3 regions of the Erwinia psychrophila genome follow, and region 1 is predicted to be linked to each of the others. Evidence: predicted binding sites of a transcription regulator. Region 1 holds the regulator's gene; each other region holds the start of a gene.
What was found. The regulator PurR, encoded in region 1, represses purine synthesis genes. The targets are predictions, from matches to a motif close to CANGCAAACGTTTGCNTG.
Positions count from the first base shown of each region.

Region 2: a site for PurR is predicted at 5,138-5,155, ahead of carA (glutamine-hydrolyzing carbamoyl-phosphate synthase small subunit). Genes of this name have one in related genera too.
Region 3: a site for PurR is predicted at 5,148-5,165, ahead of guaD (guanine deaminase). Genes of this name have one in related genera too.

Region 1 covers NZ_JBCHVB010000001.1:595,818-603,172, reverse strand. Annotated here, with positions in the region: gene punC (purine nucleoside transporter PunC) at 1-325, opposite strand, end outside; gene punR (DNA-binding transcriptional activator PunR) at 438-1,349, shown strand; gene purR (HTH-type transcriptional repressor PurR) at 1,406-2,431, opposite strand; gene cydH (cytochrome bd-I oxidase subunit CydH) at 2,726-2,815, shown strand; gene AAH446_RS02690 (C40 family peptidase) at 2,857-3,684, opposite strand; gene AAH446_RS02685 (Grx4 family monothiol glutaredoxin) at 4,054-4,392, shown strand; gene rnt (ribonuclease T) at 4,492-5,145, opposite strand; gene gloA (lactoylglutathione lyase) at 5,248-5,655, opposite strand; gene nemA (alkene reductase) at 5,811-6,914, opposite strand; gene AAH446_RS02665 (TetR/AcrR family transcriptional regulator) at 6,957-7,355, opposite strand, start outside.
Region 2 covers NZ_JBCHVB010000002.1:245,088-252,442, forward strand. Annotated here, with positions in the region: gene AAH446_RS07205 (PTS mannose/fructose/sorbose/N-acetylgalactosamine transporter subunit IIC) at 1-64, opposite strand, end outside; gene AAH446_RS07210 (PTS sugar transporter subunit IIB) at 75-569, opposite strand; gene AAH446_RS07215 (PTS sugar transporter subunit IIA) at 579-1,007, opposite strand; gene AAH446_RS07220 (class I mannose-6-phosphate isomerase) at 1,010-2,755, opposite strand; gene AAH446_RS07225 (LacI family DNA-binding transcriptional regulator) at 2,939-3,946, shown strand; gene dapB (4-hydroxy-tetrahydrodipicolinate reductase) at 4,092-4,913, shown strand; gene carA (glutamine-hydrolyzing carbamoyl-phosphate synthase small subunit) at 5,378-6,523, shown strand; gene carB (carbamoyl-phosphate synthase large subunit) at 6,538-7,355, shown strand, end outside.
Region 3 covers NZ_JBCHVB010000001.1:493,808-501,162, forward strand. Annotated here, with positions in the region: gene xdhB (xanthine dehydrogenase molybdopterin binding subunit) at 1-2,215, opposite strand, end outside; gene xdhA (xanthine dehydrogenase small subunit) at 2,205-3,650, opposite strand; gene guaD (guanine deaminase) at 3,647-4,978, opposite strand; gene ydfG (bifunctional NADP-dependent 3-hydroxy acid dehydrogenase/3-hydroxypropionate dehydrogenase YdfG) at 5,380-6,126, shown strand; gene AAH446_RS02255 (YnfA family protein) at 6,193-6,519, opposite strand; gene AAH446_RS02260 (DUF1283 family protein) at 6,661-7,008, shown strand; gene AAH446_RS02265 (DUF1161 domain-containing protein) at 7,057-7,355, shown strand, end outside.

The DNA of each region.
Region 1 (7,355 bases):
CACAAATCCCGATAGCCTGCACAAAACGCAGCACCAGCAGCATCGTCGCATCGCTGATCCACCACATCGCGCCACAGCTAAGCGAAAACAGCCCGAGGCCCATCAGCAGGACAGGTTTGCGGCCAATCCGGTCAGACAAAGGCCCCCAGAAAAGCTGCGCGCAGGCAAAACCGGCGAGGAACAGGCTCAGGCTGGCACTGATCGCTCCGGCTTCGGTGTGTAAATCCTCCTGCATCGCGCCAAACGCGGGGAGATACATATCGGTCGCGAGAAAACCCACAATGCTCAGCATCGCGAGATAGAAGGTGAATCCTTTTGACGGCATGTTTTTGCTCTTAATAGTGATGGATGAAACGCGGCAGAGTGTAATACCGTGCGAAAGGGATTGTGAAACGCTAATATTTGCGGAGTGCGTTCAAAAAATTTGCAGGCAAAATATGTGGTCTGAACATTCTCTTGAAGTGATTGATGCCGTTGCCAGAACCGGCAGTTTTACCGGGGCGGCCAGCGAGCTACACCGCGTGCCCTCCGCGATAAGCTATACCGTACGGCAAATGGAAGCGTGGCTGGCCGTACCGCTGTTTGAACGGCGGCATCGCGATGTAGTGCTGACCGCGGCGGGCGCGGTTTTTATTCAGGAAGGGCGCAGTGTCATCAAAAAAATGCTTTCCACCCGGCGGCAGTGTCAGCAGGTCGCTAACGGCTGGCGCGGGCAGTTGAATATCGCGGTTGACCGGATTGTAAAACCCAGCAGAACCCGCCAGCTGGTGGTCGATTTTTACCGTCATTTTCCCGATATGGAACTGCATTTATCGGAAGAGGTGTTTAACGGCGTCTGGGATGCGCTGGCCGATGGCCGTGTGGATGTGGCGATCGGCGCTACCCAGGCCATTCCGGTGGGCGGACGTTTTGCCTTCCGTGACATGGGGGCACTGAACTGGCGATGCGTGGTGCAGGCCGGGCATCCGCTGGCCGGGCGTCCGGGCACCCTGAGCGAAGAGGAAATCCGCGAGTGGCCCTCACTGGTTCTGGAAGACACCTCCCGCGCACTGCCGAAAAGAACCACCTGGACGCTTGATAATCAGCGCAGGCTGGTGGTGCCGGACTGGGAGAGCGCGTTTGACTGCCTGCTGGCGGGGTTATGCGTGGGGATGGTGCCGGGACATCTTGCCCGGCCGCTGCTGAAAAGCGGGGCGCTGAGTGAAATTACGCTCGCCGCCGCCTTCCCGGACAGCCCCTGCTGCGTCAGCTGGTCACAGCAGCACGCTTCTCCCGCGCTGAACTGGCTGCTGGAGTATCTGGGGGAATCGGAGACGCTTAACGGGGAATGGCTGAGTGAAGGAGCCTGAAGCAGGGCCGCATCCTGCTGACCGGACAGTACCGGAGAACAGGATGCGGCAGCGATCTAGCGGCGATAGTCGACGAAGGGACCGTCAGCGACGGAGCGGCGTTCAATCAGGCTTGGATGCACTTCAATGGTTTGTGACTCTTCACGCTTGCTGGTGATGCGATCGAGCAGCATATCAAAGGCCGTTTCGCCAAGCCGTTCTTTGGGCTGATGGACGGTTGTCAGGGCCGGAGTAAAGTAGCGGGCGTTGCGCACGTTATCGTAGCCAATGACCGACACATCCTGTGGTACCCGTAACCCCATTTCATCCGCTGCGCAGATCGCGCCCATCGCCATGACGTCACCGCCGCAGAAAACCGCGGTAGGGCGCTGCTTGCCGGAGAGAATCTGCTGCATGGCGCGATAGCCAGATTCCGGCTCAAAATCGCCCTGAACCAGCCATTCGTCGCGAAGGGTGATACCCGCTTCAGCAAGCGCCTTGAGGAAACCAGCGTGGCGGCCGCCGCCGGTATTACGCTCCAGCTGACCCGGGATCGCGCCGATATCGCGATGGCCGCGATCGATAAGATAGCGTCCCACCATGTAACCGCCCTCAAAGGCGTTATCCTGCACGGTATCGGTAAAATCGCCGCGGGACTCGCCCCAGTCCATCACCACCATAGGAATATTGCGGCTGTCCTCGAGCATTTTAATCAGCTCATCAGGATATTCTGAACACATCACCAGCAGGCCATCAACGCGCTTTTGCGCCATCATGGAAAGGTAAGCCTGCTGCTTCTCTAAATTGTTATGGGCGTTGCCAAGGATTAGCGTATAGCCTTTGGCGAAGCAGCGATTCTCCACCGCCTCAATAATTTCGGCAAAGTAGGGCGCTTCGCTGGACGTAGCCAGTAAGCCTATCGTTTTGGTGTGATTCACCTTCAGGCTGCGTGCCACCGCGCTGGGGGAATAGTGCAGCGCCTTGATCGCATCCCAGACGGCTTCCCGCGTCTCATCGGCGACAAAGCGGGTTTTATTGATGACGTGGGACACCGTGGTGGTGGAAACACCGGCGCGTTTGGCCACATCTTTAATTGTTGCCATTAAATAGCTACTCCTTCACTTATCTTAATCCGCTGATAAGTATATTGTTAATCGTTTGCCTGCCGCGGGCGCTCTTTCTGACGTCTGGGGGCGTTTTTTTAAAATCATTCAGTAACGTCAGGAAGGAAAGAAGACAATCGGGGCCTGCTGTTGCGCGTCCTGGAGTCCGTAAAATCGTTCCGTTGCGCAACGAAAGTGGGATTCTAACAAGGCCGGCGTGAGAAAACGAGATTTTTACCGTTAACTGTGGGAAAATCTAAGACGTTATTAACTGTAAGGGTATTGAGGGCTGAAATGGATACTGATTTGAAATATTCGCTGCTGACTACCGTTGGCGCACTGCTGATGATTATTGCCTTTAGCTTCACCGCTGTTATGCACTAAGCTCACGGGGCCTGCGTTACGCCAGGCCCCGACATCCCACCTTAGCGAATACTTCCCGGCGTCATTACCCGACGCGCGCCCACATAATGCTGCCGCCAGTAGTTATCTCCCAGCGCACTGACCTGAATATCCTTGCCGGTGCTGGGCGACTGGATAAATTTGCCGTTCCCCAGATAAACGCCAACGTGATCGGCCGAACCCCGCCCGGTGATGCGGAAAAACACCAGATCGCCTTTTTCCAGCTCGCTGCGCTTTACGGCGGCAGCGTCGCGCAGATGGTACATTTCATTCGCCGTGCGGGGAATTTTGAACCTGACCAGATCTTTATAGGCGTACCAGACCAGACCGCTACAGTCGAAGCCGGTGTCAGGTGATGCGCCACCCCGGATATAGGGTTTACCCAACTGACCCATCAGCTTGCTCATGGCGGTCTGACGCGCTTTCTGATAGCGGGCGCGATGTGCTTTGCTGAGCCTGAGTGGAGAAGCGGAAACGTTATCGGTTGTTATCTGCGCGGCATGGGATAAGTTGGCGCGGGTACGGCCTCTTTTAGCCGCAGCTTTTTTGCTGGCCGACGTCACTCTAAGGCCTGCTTTAGCGGTTTTCTGGCGAGAAGTTTGCGACGCCGCGGGCTTCGTCTGCTTGTGCTTTTTCAGAGAGGAGGAACGGCTGCGGAGGGTGTCGGCCGCTTTACTTTTTCCGACCAGAGCGGGTTTCTGTGGACGCCGCTTGCGGCGAACTTCATCGCGGACACTCTTTCCGTCAAGATTCTGCTGATGTGGCTTCACCGACGCGTGCGGCGAGGCGTGAGCCAGATTGAAAAATAGCTGGCTGCAGACCAGCGTGATAAGCAGGATGAGTGAACGCATCGTTACCGTTAACAGTTTGTGCTCCCGCCAGCGGCGGAAACCTGGCCAAATTTCACTATCTGCCCGGCGGCAGAGGATTCAGGCAATTCTAATCGAACTTATTATGCAAGGGTAAGTGCTTTTTTGTATCAATAATACCAGACCGATAATTAGCGAAAAAACGCGCTAAATCAGCTTGTTATATAATCAAAAAGCGCTTATCAGAGCCTGAATTCAGGGATGACTTACGTCGCGAGAGAGTAGCCTGGTCTCTCGCTGTGCGCTCCGCGTTGTCCCTCTCAGCTACGGCTGATGAAAATGTCGTTTTCAACAAAGGAAGAGAGTCGCTACAATAAACAAACACGAAGTATCCGTTTAAGGAAGGCATTTATGAGTACTGTTGAAAAAATCGAGCGCCAGATTGCAGAAAACCCGATTCTGCTTTACATGAAAGGTTCACCGAAGCTGCCAAGCTGTGGTTTCTCTGCCCAGGCCGTACAGGCACTCTCCGGCTGCGGCGAGCGCTTTGCCTACGTTGATATCCTGCAAAATCCGGAAATTCGTGCCGAGCTGCCTAAATACGCCAACTGGCCTACATTCCCACAGCTGTGGATCGACGGTGAGCTGGTCGGTGGCTGCGATATCATTATTGAGATGTATCAGCGTGGCGAACTGCAGCAGCTGATCAAAGAGACGGCGCAGAAATATCCTTCTGACGCGGCTGAATAAGCTGCCCTGAAAGGATACGGGCGAATATTCCCCCGTGGAGAAGTGCTGATGAACCCCACCGACAGGTGGGGTTTTTTTTGACGTTAACCCACCGGAAGCTTACTGCGCGTCGCTTTCCACGATCGGCAGAGGCCAGCCGCCTAAGCGTTTCCAGCGATTGACCAGCTCACAGAACAGATCGGCGGTCTGCACCGTGTCATAAAGGGCGGAGTGCGCCTGGCTGCTGTCAAAAGGCATCCCGGCGGCAAGGCAGGCCTTCGCCAGAACGGTCTGTCCCAGCACCAGGCCGCTGAGCGCGGCGGTATCAAAAGTCACAAAAGGGTGGAAAGGGTTACGCTTCAGGCCAGCGCGTTCTGCGGCGGCGTTCATAAAATTAAGATCGAAAGTCGCGTTATGAGCAACCATGATGGCGCGGTTGCAGCCCCGATCTTTGATCCCCTTACGTACCAGCTTGAAGATGGCATGCAGCGCGTCATATTCGCTGACGGCTCCGCGCAGCGGGTTAGCGGGATCGATGCCGTTGAACGCAAGGGCTTCGGGCTGCAGAACGGATCCTTCAAACGGCTCAACGTGGAAATGCAGCGTTTCATCTTTTTCCAGCCAGCCATCGTCGGTCATCTTCAGGGTGACAGCGGCCACTTCCAGTAACGCGTTCGTTTTAGCGTCAAAACCGGCGGTTTCCACATCAATTACTACCGGATAAAAACCGCGAAAACGGCTACTGAGGGCGTTAAGTTCGTTCGGTTCAGACATCAGGATCTCACAGGCGAAAAAAAGCAGGGCGTATTATGGCAAATTTCAGCGGGGGATGCAGCAGGGGAAAAAGGGAGAAGGGTGCCGGAAGCACCCTTAAAATCAGTTGCCGAGGCCGTGACCAGCCTGCTTGTTTTCAATCAGTTCGATTTTATAGCCGTCCGGATCTTCCACAAAAGCGATAATAGTGCTTCCGCCCTTAACCGGGCCCGCTTCACGGGTGACGTTGCCGCCATCTTTACGGATACGATCGCAGGTTGCCGCCACGTCATCCACGCCCAGCGCGATGTGACCATAAGCGTCGCCAAGGTTGTAGCTCTCCACGCCCCAGTTATAGGTCAGTTCGATAACCGCGCCTTCGCTCTCTTCGGTATAACCAACAAAGGCCAGCGTATATTTATATTCGGCATTCTCACTGGTACGCAGCAGACGCATACCTAAAACTTTGGTGTAAAAATCGACGGAGCGTTGCAGATCGCCAACGCGAAGCATGGTGTGAAGTAAGCGCATAACATCCTCTTCTGTTTCTGTGTAACGTCATCGTCCGATAACGAAAAATTAAGTATAGCGTTGATTTTGCTGGGCGTTAACCCCAGGCTTTCAGCCGTTTATCCCGTGGATCAAAAAGGCTGCGCACGCGCAGCCTTTGAGAAACCTGACGTCGGTTAGTCCGCCAGCGTCGCATAGTCCGTATAACCTTTATCGCTACCGCCATAGAAGGATTGAGGCTGTGGCTCATTCAGCGGCGCGTTGATGCGTATACGCTCGACGAGATCCGGATTGGCGATATAGGCGCGTCCAAAGGCCACGGCATCGATCAAACCCTGCTCAATCAGCGTTTCCGCTTTTTCTGCCGTATAGGCGCCGGCACCAATAATCACGCCAGGGTAGACGGCGCGGATAGCTTTGCGGAACGCGTCGCTGTAAGGCTTGCCGCCCGCCCAGTCCGGTTCAGAGATATGCAGGAAGGCCAGATTACGGCGCGCCAGTTCGCCAATGAAGTAGAGCGCGGCTTCTTCCTGATCTTCACCATTGTCCAGCCCGTTGAACGGCCCCAGAGGGGAGATACGGATACCGATGCGATCGGCGCTCCAGCCGTCGATAGCCGCGTCAACCACCTCAAGCGCAAAGCGGGTGCGGTTCTCAATGCTGCCGCCATAGGCGTCGGTACGCTGGTTAGATGCGGGCGAGAGGAACTGATGAATCAGATAGCCGTGCGCCGAGTGAAGTTCCACCAGATCGAAATCGGCTTCGCGGGCGTTGATGACCGCCTGACGAAAATCATTGACCACCTCTGCAATTTCATTCAGCTCCAGCGCACGAGGCGTGGAGGTGGCTTCACGAATGGCCTGGCCTTTCTCGTCACGCAGGGAGGTACGGGTTTCAGCGTTGATCGCTGAGGCTGATACGGGCGCTTTGCCTTCAGGCTGCACGCTGGTATGGGAAATACGACCGGTATGCCATAGCTGCACCGCGCTGTGGCCGCCTTCCTGATGGATACCTTCGTTAATACTTTTCCATGCCGAAATCTGTTCGGATGAGTGCAGGCCCGGCGCGCCAGCGTAGCCCTTTGCCTGGGCAGAAATCTGTGTCGCTTCGGTAATAATCAGCCCGGCGGTAGCGCGCTGACGGTAATATTCGCCCATCATTGGCGTTGGAACGTCACCCGGTTCAATGCTGCGCAGGCGGGTAAGCGGTGCCATAAATATGCGGTTCGGCACGGTAATCGCGCCCGTTTTCAGCGGGGTAAAAAGCTTTTTGAGTTCCATAATATCTCCTGGTAGACCGGTCTTCTAGTCAGACTGTTTTTTTTAAAGTGGCGCTGGCAGCATCCGGTTAATCTCCTGCCATGCGCTATTCAACGGCATGATATCGCGGGAGATTTTACTTTGCAGGCTGGCACCAAGCCAAAGCATATAAATATTCTGGGCGCAGGCGGAGGCAGCCTTTTCGGGCAGCCTGACCGTTCCCTGACGCGCCGCGCGCTCAATAGCGGCAGTTAGCGTAGCAATCAGCGCTTTTGAGCCTGCATCCAGCGCACTGCGCATTGCTTCTGACAGATCGCACACCTCCCCAGAAAGCTTAACTGAGAGACAACCTGAGAAAGCGTGATCCTGGCAGAAAGCGGTGATCGACTGCTGATAGTAATCCAGAATGCGCTGGCGCTGCTCTCCCTGGTGGTCAGCCAGATACGTGCTGAACCTTTGATG
Region 2 (7,355 bases), on a different contig from region 1:
GCCAGGGCGTACTCAGTGCGCCTAGATAGCAGAGAATGCCGATTAGTGTCGCTTCAAAAACCATAACGATCCCCTTATTTTATTTTTTGCCTGGCGTCCTGCCAGGTGTAGCTGCTGGCATCGGGCACCAGACGAAACTCTATCTGATGACCACGTACGGTCAGGTCGTCAAATGCCGCCGCCTCTTCGGCGCTGACGGCCTGATTCGGCCCGATGGTGGTAGTGTTGGCGCGGGCGCTCATTGGCCCGACATTAATTTTACGGTTGGCGTTTTGCAGGCTGATTCCGGCTTCCTCAATGCGTCTGAGCGTTACCGGAGATTTTCCAATCACAAAGTAGCGCTTCTCGCTGGCGATAATTTTCGGCAGCTTTTCAATCGCCGTGGCGGTATCAAACAGCCAGACCTTCGTATCCTGTAGCGCCCCCTTCATTACCGATGAGAGGAGTGGATCGGCCGCGACGGCATCGTCGATGGCAATAATGCCGTCGCAGGGAAGCTCTCTGGCCCAGCGGGTAATTAACTGGCCATGAATGACCCGATCGTCAATGCGTACAAAAGAAATGCTCATGGGTTCCCCTTAAAAATCATCAGATTGTTCCGCTGCATCCAGCCGGGCCTGCACCAGTGTCTCTGTCGCCTGGGCGAGAAGCGTGGCGGCGGCTTGCTTAACGTCTTTAAACGTTTTGATCTCGTCGCTTAACAGCAGCATGGGAAAATTAACCCCACCAAGTACGGCCACCGGCGGCGTTGTCGCAGGATTGAAGGCGTGATGACAGGCTATATTCCAGGGGGTGCCGCTTTGTAAGTCGCAGAGGACCAGCACGCCATCAGCCTGTTTACCGGCCTGAAGCAGTACGGCAGCGAACTCCTCCCTGAAACTCTCTATCCCTTTGTTTTCCGTCAGCATTACCGGGAAAACATAAGGCAAATCACCGTATACCATCCGTGCGCTGGCGAGCAGTGCTTTCGCCAGAGGTCCGTGTGTGGCCAGAATGACATTAATCATGGTTATCCCCTTACCCAGGCTTTCATGGTGGCGAGCTGCGTTCCGATGCTGCTGCGATAGGGAGAAATACGATATTCTCCTACCGCGGCCGGAACGATAAAGGTTTCGGCATAGTGCACGACAAAAGGATGAAAAGCGTTTTCCGGGCTTTCGACCAGCGCCTCGCTGCCTTCCACCAGGTTGAGCACGTTGACCGTACCTTGCGTATGGTGAGTCACCGGCTTGCTGAACCAGTGACGGCGGGTTTCGATAAATTCGCGCTCGTGCAGGCCGGTACGCTCTTCGCGCCAGCCATCGCCTTCGGCGACGGGTTCAACCTGATTGATCAGATGGTCGCTAACCCACTGGGTATCCCGCTGCCAGTCAATAACCTGTGCGCCATGGGCCAGATGAACCGGGCGAGGGAGACCATCCAGCCCCAGCCGCCCCCAGTCCCACAACTTGAAGGTGAAAATATAGGGCGTGGCGCTGATTTCCAGCACCATTGCGCCGGCGCCAGCGCAATGTACGGTGCCGGCGGGGATCAAAAAGTGATCGTGTTTACGTGCCGGAAAGCGGTTAACGAATTTCTCGTCAGTGAAGGCTTTTTCTCCGCGCTGAGCAGCGGCGAGGTCATCCAGCATTTCCTGCGGTTCAATACCGCTTTTAGTACCGAGATAAATTTCCGCTTCAGGCGTGGCATCCAGCAGGTAGTAACTTTCGTCCTGGGTATAGTGCATACCGAAATGCTGCTGAATATATTCGGTCACGGGATGAACCTGAAAGCTGAGGTTCTGACCGCCAACGGTATCGAGAAAATCAAAGCGAATGGGGAACTCGGCACCAAAGCGGGCATGAACTTTTTCGCCCAGCAGCGGACGTGGGTAAAGCAAGACCAGATCCTGGGAAGGGATCTCGATCCGCACGTCGCCAACACGCAATAACAGGCTGTTCTCCTCGGGCACGCAGTCAAAACACCATGCGTAATTTGGCTTTGAGGGATCGAGATTGAATCTGTTTTTCATCCACTGACCGCCCCAGACGCCCGGGTCGAAAAAAGGCACCACGCGGAACGGCTGGCGGGTGGCCTGGCGCAGGCCACCGCGCAGCGCTTCGCCGGTTATCAGCGCCGGGTCATCCTGCCGGTTGGTATCCAGCAGGAAATCCGCCCGCCGGAGCAGCGGCGTTTTATGGCGGTCAAACACGCGCCACTCAATAAAGAAGGCGCGCTTGTAGCGGCGCAGAATATCCTCATCCTGATTATCCACGCCCCAGTTACCCAGCTCGCCGCTGCGAAAACGCTGCTGGATTTCCCAGCGTGCCAGGTCAGCGTAAATCAACGTATCGCCGGGATGCACCAGCGCCGCGCCGGTGCCATAAACAATGACCAGGCCTTCTTCCACCGCGTCCACGTTTTTCCTGAGCGCCACCAGCCGATCGGCACAGAAAAACTCGCCGGGCTGATGGCAGGAAAGAACGCCGAACACACGGTCATCCGTCAGGTTACCGGCAAGTAAATCGTGCAGATGCGCTTCGCTGTGACGCGCGGTTTCGGCATTGATCAGCAGAGCCGGACTGAGCCGGGTTAGCTGCTGGCGAAGCTCTTCCAGGCGAACGCCCGGATAGCAGTCAATGACCACCACGCTCTTTTGCTGCGCTGACAGACAAGACGCAAGATGCTGCTGAATAGCATCCCAGCCGCGCCAGGCCTGGTTTTCAAAACCGGCCACCCTGATTTCAGGCCATTTATCATATTGCTCTGGTTTCATACTTCCTCCCTGTTTCTGGTATTTAGATTAATCGTTTAACCTCCGTGCTAAATGCGATTAACCCGTCAATAAACGGAAAGAAGAGGGTGTTAATGCGATTTCTGTGAGGGAATTCACAGGGAAAAATGGCATTAATAGGTTATTCGATTAACCTAGATGGCAACTTGCAGAGAAGGAGAGCTGATGACTTCTGTAACCCTGGCACAAGTGGCTGAGCGAGCCCACGTATCAACGGCCACCGTTTCCATGGTGCTGCATAACCGTGGCCGGATATCCGATCCAACGCGTCATCGCGTGCTGAAAGCACTGGATGAGCTGGGCTATGTTTATAATCAAACCGCCGCGAATTTGCGAAACCGCACCAGCAATCAGGTTGGCCTGCTGCTGCATGATATTACTAACCCTTTTTACAGCGAAATGACGGCGGGTCTCAGCCAGGAAATGGAGCGTCACGATCTGATGCTCTTTCTGGCCAACAGCGAGGAGTCGGGCGAGCGGCAGCAAAAGTTCGTCGATTCGCTGATGCGTAACAATGCCTGTGGCATGGTGTTATGCGCGGCCAGAGAGACGCCACCGCTGTTTTTTGAAACGCTAAAGCGACGCAATATCCCCGCTATCATGGTGGTTCGCCCACTGGACGATGTCGCTTTTGATTTTGTCGGTACTGACAACTTTCTTGGTACTCAACTGGCGACGCAACATCTGCTTGGCCTGGGCCATCGTCATATTGCCTTTATCGGCGGTGGTGAACACTCCATCAGCCGTGCGCAGCGGATGGGAGGATACAGCAGTAAACTGCTCGAACATCGCATCCAGCCTAACAGTGACTGGGTGGTCACCTCTCTGGCCAGCCAGAGCGACGGTTCCCGCGTGGCTGAAGCGCTGTTCAGACGCTATCCGGAAATCACCGCTGCGGTTTGTTACCAGGATGTCGTGGCGCTGGGCGTCATGCAGGCCCTGCGCAAAATCGGTCGCGTGCCGGGGAGGGATTTTGCGCTGGTCGGATTCGACGATATTACGGAAGCTTCGCTGGTGCAGCCTGCGCTGACTACCGTCTCCGTTGCGGCAAAAGAGATTGGTCGCCAGGCGGGAGAACTGCTTTTCAGCCGCATCCAGGGAAACGATGAACCCGCAAAGCGGATTATTTTGCCGCCAGCGCTGGTGGTCCGTGAATCCTGTGGCTTTCAGTAAAAATGCTTTTCCGCTGCGGCTGCCGCTGATAATGCCGCCGCGCTGACTCAAAATTCTAATTATCGGCGTTTTTCACTGGCGGCGTCGCGTTGGGCTGGTTAACCTGAATCCGTTTACGTCATTACATTACTTGAAGAGTCATACTATGCATGATGCACAAATCCGCGTAGCGATCGCGGGAGCGGGAGGCCGCATGGGACGGCAGCTGATCCAGGCTGTTGTGGACGCAGAGGGCGTCAGCCTGGGCGCAGCGCTGGCGCGTAAGGGGTCCTCGCTGATTGGCACCGACGCCGGTGAACTGGCGGGCACCGGAGCGCTGGGCATCCGGGTCGGCGACAGCCTGGCTGAGGCCGTGGAGGCGTTCGACGTGCTGATCGACTTTACCCGCCCGGAAGCGACGCTGGAATACCTGACGTTTTGCCGCCAGCACGGGAAAAGGATGGTCATTGGTACCACCGGCTTTGATGAAGAGGGCAAAGCCGCCATCGCGGCGGCGGCGCAGGATATAGGGATTGTCTTTGCTGCGAACTTTAGCGTGGGCGTCAACCTGGTCCTGAAGCTGCTGGAAAAAGCGGCCAAAGTGATGGGCGATTACGCTGATATTGAAATCATTGAAGCGCATCACCGGCATAAAGTCGACGCCCCTTCCGGTACCGCACTGGCGATGGGCGAAGCGATTGCCGATACGATGGAGTGGAAGCTGGACGAACATGCTGTCTACGCGCGTGAAGGGCTGACCGGTGAACGCCAGGCGAAGACGATTGGTTTTGCCACCGTCCGGGCGGGCGATATCGTCGGCGAGCACACAGCCATATTTGCCGACATTGGCGAGCGTGTGGAGATAACGCACAAGGCTTCCAGTCGGATGACCTTTGCTAAAGGGGCTGTTCGTGCTGCTGAGTGGGTTAGTCCATTGAAAAATGGTCTTTATGATATGAGAAGTGTGCTGCATTTAGCAGATTTATGATCTGTTAACCACGTTATTGTAATTTTAATATTTATAATGAACTGATTTTAAGGGTGTTTTATTTCACCCTTTTTTATTTATTTGAAAATTAAGGTTTCGAGTAAGTATGGTTTAAATATCTTTATAAATATACTTTCACCGGATTTTTAAGCGCAAAAAACGATAATTTTGACCAGTTGGTCCACATTTTACCCGCCATATCCCCTTTTTCACGCATAAGAGAGCAGGCAACCGTTTTAACGCGTGGTATAACTGCTCTTTTCAGGGTGAATCATCTTAGTTTTTCTTCAGTGACGCAAAAAGAGGTGAAAAATACCTCTTCAGGGTAGACATTGCCTGAGGTGATGATTAGAATGCGCGCAATTTGCCAAAAATCGAGAAGTCAGGCGGTTTATGCATTGATTTACCCCTTGGGTTTGAATTAATATGCAAATAATGTGACTGTTTATTCTCTGGAGGATGTTTTGATTAAGTCAGCGCTATTGGTTCTGGAAGACGGAACCCAATTCCACGGTCGGGCCATCGGGGCGGTAGGTTCGGCAGTGGGAGAAGTTGTTTTCAACACTTCAATGACCGGTTATCAAGAAATCCTCACTGACCCTTCCTATTCCCGCCAGATCGTCACCCTTACCTATCCCCATATCGGCAATGTCGGCACTAACGCCGCTGATGAAGAATCCACTCAGGTACATGCAGCAGGCCTTGTCATTCGTGACCTGCCGCTGATTGCCAGCAACTTCCGTAATGAAGAAGGGCTGTCTGAGTACCTGAAGCGCCACAATATCGTCGCGATTGCCGATATTGATACGCGCAAGCTGACCCGACTGCTGCGGGAAAAAGGCGCGCAGAACGGCTGCATCATTGCCGGAGACGCGGCGGATGCTTCGCTGGCGCATCAGAAAGCCCAGGCTTTCCCGGGCCTGAAGGGAATGGATCTGGCGAAAGAAGTCTCTACCGGCGAAACTTACCGCTGGCAGCAGGGCAGCTGGACCCTGCAAGGTTTGCCCGAAGCGAAAAAGGATGAGGATCTGCCTTTCCACGTGGTGGCCTATGACTACGGCGTAAAGCGCAATATCCTGCGTATGCTGGTGGATCGCGGCTGCCGCCTGACCGTTGTCCCGGCACAAACGCCCGCTGACGAAGTATTGAAAATGAATCCGGACGGTATCTTCCTCTCCAACGGACCGGGCGACCCGGAACCCTGCGATTATGCCATTGAGGCGATCCAGGCTTTCCTGGCAACCGATGTCCCGGTCTTCGGCATCTGCCTGGGCCATCAGCTGCTGGCGCTGGCCAGCGGCGCGAAAACCGTCAAGATGAAGCTGGGTCACCACGGCGGCAACCATCCGGTTAAAGATCACGATAACAACACCGTTATGATTACCGCGCAGAACCACGGCTTCGCCGTCGACAATGACAATCTCCCGGCTAACCTGCGGGTTACCCACACTTCCTTGTTTGACCATACCGTGCAGGGCATTCACCGTACCGATAAGGCCGCATTCAGCTTCCAGGGTCACCCTGAAGCCAGCCCTGGCCCGCACGATGCCGCGCCGTTGTTCGACCACTTTATCGAACTGATCGAAGCTTACCGGTCTACCGCAAACTAATCAGGAGCGAGAAAATGCCAAAACGTACCGACATAAAAAGTATCCTGATCCTTGGGGCCGGCCCGATTGTGATCGGCCAGGCCTGCGAATTCGACTATTCCGGTGCCCAGGCCTGTAAAGCCCTGCGCGAAGAGGGTTACCGCGTTATCCTGGTCAACTCTAATCCGGCCACCATCATGACCGACCCGGAGATGGCGGATGCCACCTACATCGAGCCCATCCACTGGGAAGTCGTGCGTAAAATTATCGAAAAAGAGCGTCCGGACGCGGTGCTGCCGACCATGGGTGGCCAGACGGCGCTGAACTGTGCGCTTGAGCTGGAGCGTCAGGGCGTACTCGAAGAATTCGGCGTCGCCATGATTGGCGCGACGGCCGATGCGATTGATAAGGCGGAAGATCGCCGTCGCTTCGATGTGGCGATGAAGAAAATTGGTCTGGAAACCGCCCGTTCCGGCATCGCCCATACGATGGAAGAAGCGCTGGCGGTTGCCGCTGACGTTGGCTTCCCCTGCATTATTCGCCCCTCCTTTACCATGGGCGGCAGCGGCGGCGGCATCGCCTACAACCGTGAAGAATTTGAAGAAATTTGCGAGCGGGGCCTGGATCTTTCCCCGACCAACGAGCTGCTGATCGATGAATCGCTGATCGGCTGGAAAGAGTATGAGATGGAAGTTGTTCGCGATAAGAACGACAACTGCATCATCGTCTGCTCTATCGAAAACTTCGACCCGATGGGGATTCATACCGGAGACTCGATAACGGTGGCGCCTGCCCAGACGCTGACCGATAAAGAGTACCAAATCATGCGTAACGCCTCGATGGCGGTGCTGCG
Region 3 (7,355 bases), 100 kb from region 1:
TAAAAGGCGGCTCGCCAACGGCCTTGGAGTGAAAAACGGTCTCTTTAGGGTTTTTGCGGTTCTCCAGCAGCGTGACGCGGAGGTCAGCCGGGACGTCGCCGATGGCCGGGATTTTGTAGCTCGCAGGGCCGTCCGTCATCAGTTTGCCCTCCGCGTTCCAGACCAGTTCTTCACAGGTCAGCCAGCCCACGCCCTGAACAAAGCCACCTTCGACCTGGCCGATATCAATGGCCGGATTGAGGGAAGCGCCCACATCGTGCAGGATATCGGCCCGCAGCAGGCGGTATTCGCCGGTCAGCATATCGGCAATCACCTCAACGCAGGCCGCCCCAAAAGCATAATAGTAAAAAGGCGTGCCGCGACCGGCCTGACGATCGTAGTGAATACCGGGCACTTTATAATAGCCGGTGGCCGAAAGCGGCACCTGATTCAGCCAGGCCATCTGAGCAACGTCCGCAAAGGCGAAATGCTGCTCTTTAACCTTAACGATACCGTTACTGAAGCTGACTTCATCCACCGTGCAGTTATGCAACCGACAGAGCATCTCCGTCAGCCGGTCGCGCAGAATTTCCGCCGCATTCTGCGCCGCTTTGCCGTTCAGATCGGTGCCGCTTGAGGCGGCGGTCGGCGACGTGTTCGGGACTTTTCCCGTATCGGTGGCGGTGATCGCTATCTGGTCCACTTCAATCTGCAACACTTCCGCCACGATCTGCGCCACTTTCGTGTTCAGCCCCTGGCCCATTTCCGTGCCGCCGTGGTTGAGCTGAACCGTGCCGTCCGTGTAGATCAGGATCAGCGCACCGGCCTGGTTCAGAAAGCTGGAGGTAAAAGAGATGCCAAATTTTACCGGCGTCAGCGCCAGACCGCGCTTCAGCCAGGGGCTGCTGCGGTTAAACGCCACAATCTCCGCCCGACGCTGCGCATAGGAGGCGCTCTCCTCCAGCTTCGCGGTGATCTCGTGGAGCAAATTATCCTCCACCTGCTGGTGATAATGCGTGATATTACGTTCATGTTTGCCGTAGTAATTCCGCTTACGCACTTCCAGCGGATCAAGATGCAGTTCGCGGGCGATGTGATCCATAATCTGCTCAATCGCCACCATGCCCTGCGGTCCGCCAAAGCCGCGATAGGCGGTATTGGAAGCGATATTTGTCCGGCAGCGATAGCCGGTGATCAGCGCATCGCCGAGATAGTAGGCGTTGTCAGCATGGAACATCGCACGATCGACAATGGAACCGGAGAGATCGAGCGAGTAGCCGCAGTTCCCCGCAAGGTCAATTTTAACGCCGCTGAAGCGCCCTTCGTCATCCACACCCACGTCATAGCGCACAAAAAAGGGATGGCGTTTGCCGGTGATGCGCATGTCATCCCGCCGTGAGAGGCGCATTTTTGCCGGCCTGTTTGTCAGCCGGGCCGCTACCGCACACAGGCAGGCTACGCCCGCCGCCTGGGTCTCCTTGCCGCCAAACCCGCCGCCCATCCGCCGCATGTCGATGGTGACTTTATTCATGCTGATGCCCATTACTGACGCCACCAGCTTTTGCACTTCGGTCGGGTTCTGGGTGGAGGAGTAAACCAGTAGCGCGCGATCTTCACCAGGGATCACCATCGCCACCTGCGTTTCCAGATAAAAGTGCTCCTGCCCGCCAATATGAAACTCGCCCTGAAGCCGATGTTGCGCTTTTTCCAGCGCCGCCCCGGCATCCCCGCGCTGGTGAACGTGGGGAGCCTGAACAAAGTGCTGCTTCTCCAGCGCTTCCCTGACGTCAAGCACCGGCGTCAGCGGCTGGTATTCAATGATGGCGGCCTCTGCGCCAAGGCGCGCCGCCGCGGGGGTTTCGGCAGCCACCACCAGCACGATCTGTCCGGCATACTCCACCCGATCTTTCGCCAGCAGCGGATCGCCGGGCTCAAGAGGACCGATATCCAGCTCCCCCGGCACGTTCTGCCAGCTGATGACGCTGATAACGCCAGGAATGGCGTAGCAAGGAGTGGTATCAAGGCGGGTGATTAGCGCGTGGGCGTGCTCGCTGAGGCGTGGCACGAGGTGCAGCATGCCGGGAAGTTCCGGCCGGTCATCAATATAGAGAGCTTCACCGGAAACGTGCCCGGCGGCGCTTTCATGTTTATGACTGCTGCCCACGCCGCTTTGCACGCCTTCACGATACTGCTCAGCGATAACCTCTTCTGCTCTGACAGGACGATTATGAGACATAGTCGGATACCTCCAGCAGGTTAAGTTCCCCGGTAAACGAAGCGTGATAGCGCCGCAGTAAATTTTTTGCCACCAGCAGCCGATAACCGGCACTGGCGCGGAAATCGCTCACGGGCGCAAATTCCTGTTCCAGCATGGCACAGGCCCGTTCCAGGTTTTCCGTTGTAAAAGGCTTGCCGGTGAGCAGCTGTTCGCAGCGCACTGCCCGCATGGGGATCGCGGCCATGCCGCCAAAGGCCAGTCGCGCCCGACGGATGTTTCCTGCCTCATCCGTTTCGATCATAAATGCGCCCAGCACCGCGGAAATATCATCTTCGCCCCGTTTTGCCACTTTCCAGGCGCGAAAGAATTGTGACCCTGTCACTTCCGGCACCCTCACGGCGCGGATGAACTCCCCCTCGCGGAGGGCCGTTTTGCGGTAGGAGAGAAAAAAATCGGCCAGCGGCAGGCGGCGAATGCGCCCTTCCTGTTGCAGCATCAGCGAAGCGTCCAGCGCCAGCAGCATCGGCGGCGTATCGCCCACGGGCGACGCGTTGCCAATGTTGCCGCCCAGCGTCCCCTGATTACGTATCTGCTGTGAGGCAAAACGCGTCAGCATCTGTGCGAAGTTGGGAATGCGGGCGGCGAGCACCTCATAACAGCGGCTCAGCGACGCGCCCGCTCCCAGCACAATTTCATCATCCTGCTGATAACAGCGCTTCAGCTCCGCTATCCGGTCGAGCGCAATCGTCAGCGGCAATACTTCCGCCTGCTGCGTCACCCTGAGCGCCAGATCGGTGCCGCCCGCCAGCAGCCGGGCCTGCGGATTAGCCGCATACAACGCCGCCAGTTGCTCCGTGGTTATGGGCAGCAGACAGCGATTGCCGTTAGCCGAGATTTCCTCATCTCCCCTCTCTTTCAACGCATCAAGACGGCTTACCGTAGTGACCTCCTGACGACGGAAGCTGTCCTCCTCCTGCTGTTCACAGGCCTGCCGTGCGGCAGCCACTATCGGCCGGTAGCCGGTACAGCGGCAGAGGTTTCCCGCCAGCGCCTGTTCTGCCTGTTTGTGCTGCCAGGCACCCATGTTCTTTTGCAGCGTGAACAGCGACATCACAAAACCCGGCGTACAGAATCCGCACTGCGATGCATGGCAGTCGACCATCGCCTGCTGCACGGAATGCAGGCGGTCATTCTCTTTCAAATCTTCCACTGTTATCAGCTGTTTACCTTGCAGGGCGCTGACAAAGGTTATGCAGCTGTTGACCGTTTCATAAACCATCCTGCCCTGTTCCGTCCGTCCAAGCGTGACGGTACAGGCGCCGCAGTCTCCTGAGGCACAGCCCTCTTTGGTGCCGCTGCGGCGCTGATTGCGGCGCAGATAATTAAGCACGGTCAGATTAGGATCGATATTTTCTTCGCTCACCAGCGTCTGGTTCAGTAAAAACTGGATCATACGACGTTCTCCACGCTGTTATGTTGCCAGACGCACTGACCGTTAACCCAGGTAAACGCAATATTGCGATCGTCACCGAGCGTCATCAGTACAAAGAGTTTTTCCCAGATATCGCGGCTGTTCGCCTGACGCATCTTCTGTAGCGCCGACACGGCAGGATCGAGCACCACAAAGTCAGCCTCCTTGCCCGGCAGGAAATTGCCGATACGATCGTCCAGATCCAGCGCCCGGGCGCCGCCGAGGGTGGCGTGATAAAACGCCTCACCGGCGGCCAGCCGGTATTGCTGTAGCTGCCCTACCTTGTAAGCTTCGCCAAGGGTTTGCAGCATGTTAAAGGTGGTACCTGCGCCAACATCTGTGCCGATGCCCATCCTGACGCCCTTTTCACAGCAGTTTTTCAGACTGAACAGGCCGCTGCCGAGAAACAAATTTGAGGTGGGGCAGAAAGCGATCGAGGAATCGGTCCGCTGCAGGCACGCCCACTCCTCCTCTTCAAGATGGATACAGTGCGCGAAAACGCTGCGTTTGCCGGTCAGCCGGGAGTGATGATAGACGTCCAGGTAACCGCTGCGTTCCGGGAAAAGCGTTTTTACCCAGGCTACCTCCTGGGAGTTCTCGCTGAGATGCGTATGCAGCCAGGTATCGGGAAACTCCTCCCGCAGTTGCGCCACTTTCGCCAGCAGCGCCGGCGAGGATGTGGGGGCGAAACGGGGCGTCAGGGCATAGCTGAGGCGTCCCCGGTTATGCCAGCGCTCAATCAGCTCCCGGGTCTGCCGGTAGCTCTGCTCCGGCGTTTCCAGCAGGCAATCAGGGGCGTTGCGATCCATCATTACCTTTCCGGCAATCAGGCGCATATCCAGCCGGTCGGCGGCGCTGAACAGCGCATCCACCGATTGCGGATGCACGGTGCCGAAGACCAGCGCGGTGGTGGTGCCATTACTAAGGAGCTGGTGGAGGAAAAAGGCTGACATCTCAGCGGAGTGCGCCTCGCTGTGATACTGGCTTTCAACCGGAAAGGTGTACTGCTGGAGCCACTCCAGTAGCTGTTCACCAAAGGCGCCAATCATTTCCGTTTGCGGGTAATGAATGTGGCAGTCCACAAAACCCGGCACGATAAGCTTACCGCGATAGTCCGTGAATTCGCACTCATCGGGCAGCTGATGGCGTCCCTCTTCCCAGCTTTGCAGCGCGACGATCGCTCCGCCGTTCAGCAGCAGTAACCCATCTTCAATATAACGGGCGTGATCGGCGGCCTTCTGCGGGTTAATCGCCGCAGTGGTGATATCAAAAAAGCTTCCACGAATAGCCCGGGTTACGCACTCTGTCATAATGGTTCCTTCTGAAAAAAGTTCGGCCTTCTCTCCCGGTATTGCAGGGGCGACCTGCATAACAGGTTGCAATTGTTATGCCATGTGACAAATATGATATTTTGTTTTATTTATCAGTTAATTAAGTGTCATGGCAACGTTAAGTTCCGCTATTCAGCATCTAAGCGCACACGCAACCGGTTGCTTTTCTCCGCAATCGTTTACTTCTGATATTTCTGCACGCATGTTTATGAAGGATATCCTGCTGGCAGAAATACCACGCACTATAGCGAGGCGTGATGCCCCCGTTTTGCACCCTTTATGTGCATTTTTTTCCTGCCTTCGGGTAGCGATGACGGCTTATCACGTCGGGCCTGAAGTGCTATGGTGACATAAACCCAAATGTGTTGAGGAACAGTGAGATGATTGTATTTGTTACTGGTGCCACCGCTGGCTTTGGCGAAAGTATTACCCGCCGCTTTATCGCTGAGGGCCATAAGGTTATTGCTACTGGCCGCCGACAGGAGCGTCTGCAAACCCTGAAAGAAGAGCTGGGCGACAGCCTCTATACGCTACAGCTTGACGTCCGCAACCGGGCGGCAATCGAAGAGGCGCTGGGCACCCTGCCCGCTGAATGGCGGAATATCGATGTGCTGGTCAATAATGCGGGCCTGGCGCTGGGCGTTGAGCCGGCTCATAAGGCCAGCATTGATGACTGGGAAGATATGATTGATACGAACAACAAGGGGCTGGTCTATATGACCCGCGCCCTGTTGCCCGCTATGGTTGAACGCAACGTCGGCCATATTATCAATATGGGCTCGATCGCCGGCAGCTGGCCTTATGCGGGCGGCAACGTCTATGGCGCGACCAAGGCGTTTGTCCGCCAGTTCAGCCTTAATCTGCGCACCGACCTGCACGGTACCGCGCTCCGCGTAACGGATATTGAGCCGGGGCTGGTGGGCGGCACCGAGTTTTCAAACGTGCGCTTTAAGGGCGACGATGCCAAAGCGGATAGCGTCTATGACGGTGCGGAGCCGCTGACCGCTGAAGATGTTACCGAGGCGGTTTTCTGGGTAACCACGCTGCCAAAACATGTGAATATCAATACGCTGGAAATGATGCCGGTCGGCCAGACGCTGGCGGGACTTCAGGTACATAAAGGCTGAGCCAGCGCGTTTTCTTCAGCCCCGGCAGTGAGCTATTCCCAGGCGGCAGCAATGCCGCTTAATCCGCTAAGCCCGTCCCCAGCCCGCCACGATAATCAACATCCCGCCGAGCGCCAGCGCGGCACCCAGCCAGTCATACTGGCTCAGCTTCACGCCATCCACCAGGCGCAGCCACATTAGCGCAGTCACCACGTAGACGCCGCCGTAGGCAGCATAGACACGTCCGCTGGCCGCGGGATGAAGCGTTAACAGCCAGACAAAGAGCGCGAGGCTGGCTGCCGCAGGGAGCAGGAGCAGCGCCGGGCCGCCCTTTTTCAGCCAGAGCCAGGGAAGAAAACAGCCGACGATTTCGGCCAGCGCGGTCAGAAAAAACAGCAGTGAAGTTTTTAACAGCATGAAATAGTCTCTGAATGCTAAACGGACGGGTGGTCGCTGGTGAGCCCTTTTGTACTGATGATATACTGTATAGAGCGTTTATCGCAGCCGCTCCGGTTACGATTTCTTGCCATAAAGGAACCCAAGATGAAAATGACCATGAAAAACTGGCAGGCACCGCTGGCCAGGATGGCTCTGCCGCTGGTGCTTTTTAGCGCCCTCTTCAGCATACAGCACGCAGCCCAGGCCAGAACCGACCGGCTGATCATTCAGGATGGGAATAACGCCCTGACCACTGAAGAAGCCCGACAGCAAAAAGAGCAGTGGGATGAAACGAATCGTCTGCGTAGCAAGGTGAATACCCGCGTTGAAAAAGAGTTCGACAAAACCGATCGTGCTTTTGATACCCGCGACAGCTGCGAGCAAAGCCTGAACGTCAACCTGTACTGGGAACCGAATACGCTGCGCTGTCTCGATCGCCGTACCGGACGTCCTGCCATGCCCTGATTCGCTCAGGACTGCTATAGTTATCACGAGCTCATTACACAGGATAAGATGATGAAAGGTTTAAAGTGGATTTTCCCCGCACTGCTGGTTGCTGCACCGCTGGCTGCTCAGGCATCTTGCGAATCAGTAAAGGCAGATATCAGCCAGAAAATTATCAATAACGGCGTGCCTGAGTCTGGTTTTACGTTGGAGATTGTGCCCAACGATCAGGCTGACCAGGCGGGCGGACAGGTTGTCGGCCACTGTGAGAATGACTCTCACAAAATCGTCTATAAGCGTGGCGGTATGGAAGGTGATACCACCGCTCCGGCAGCGGCCGGTTCCTCCGAAGATACCCCCGCTGCATA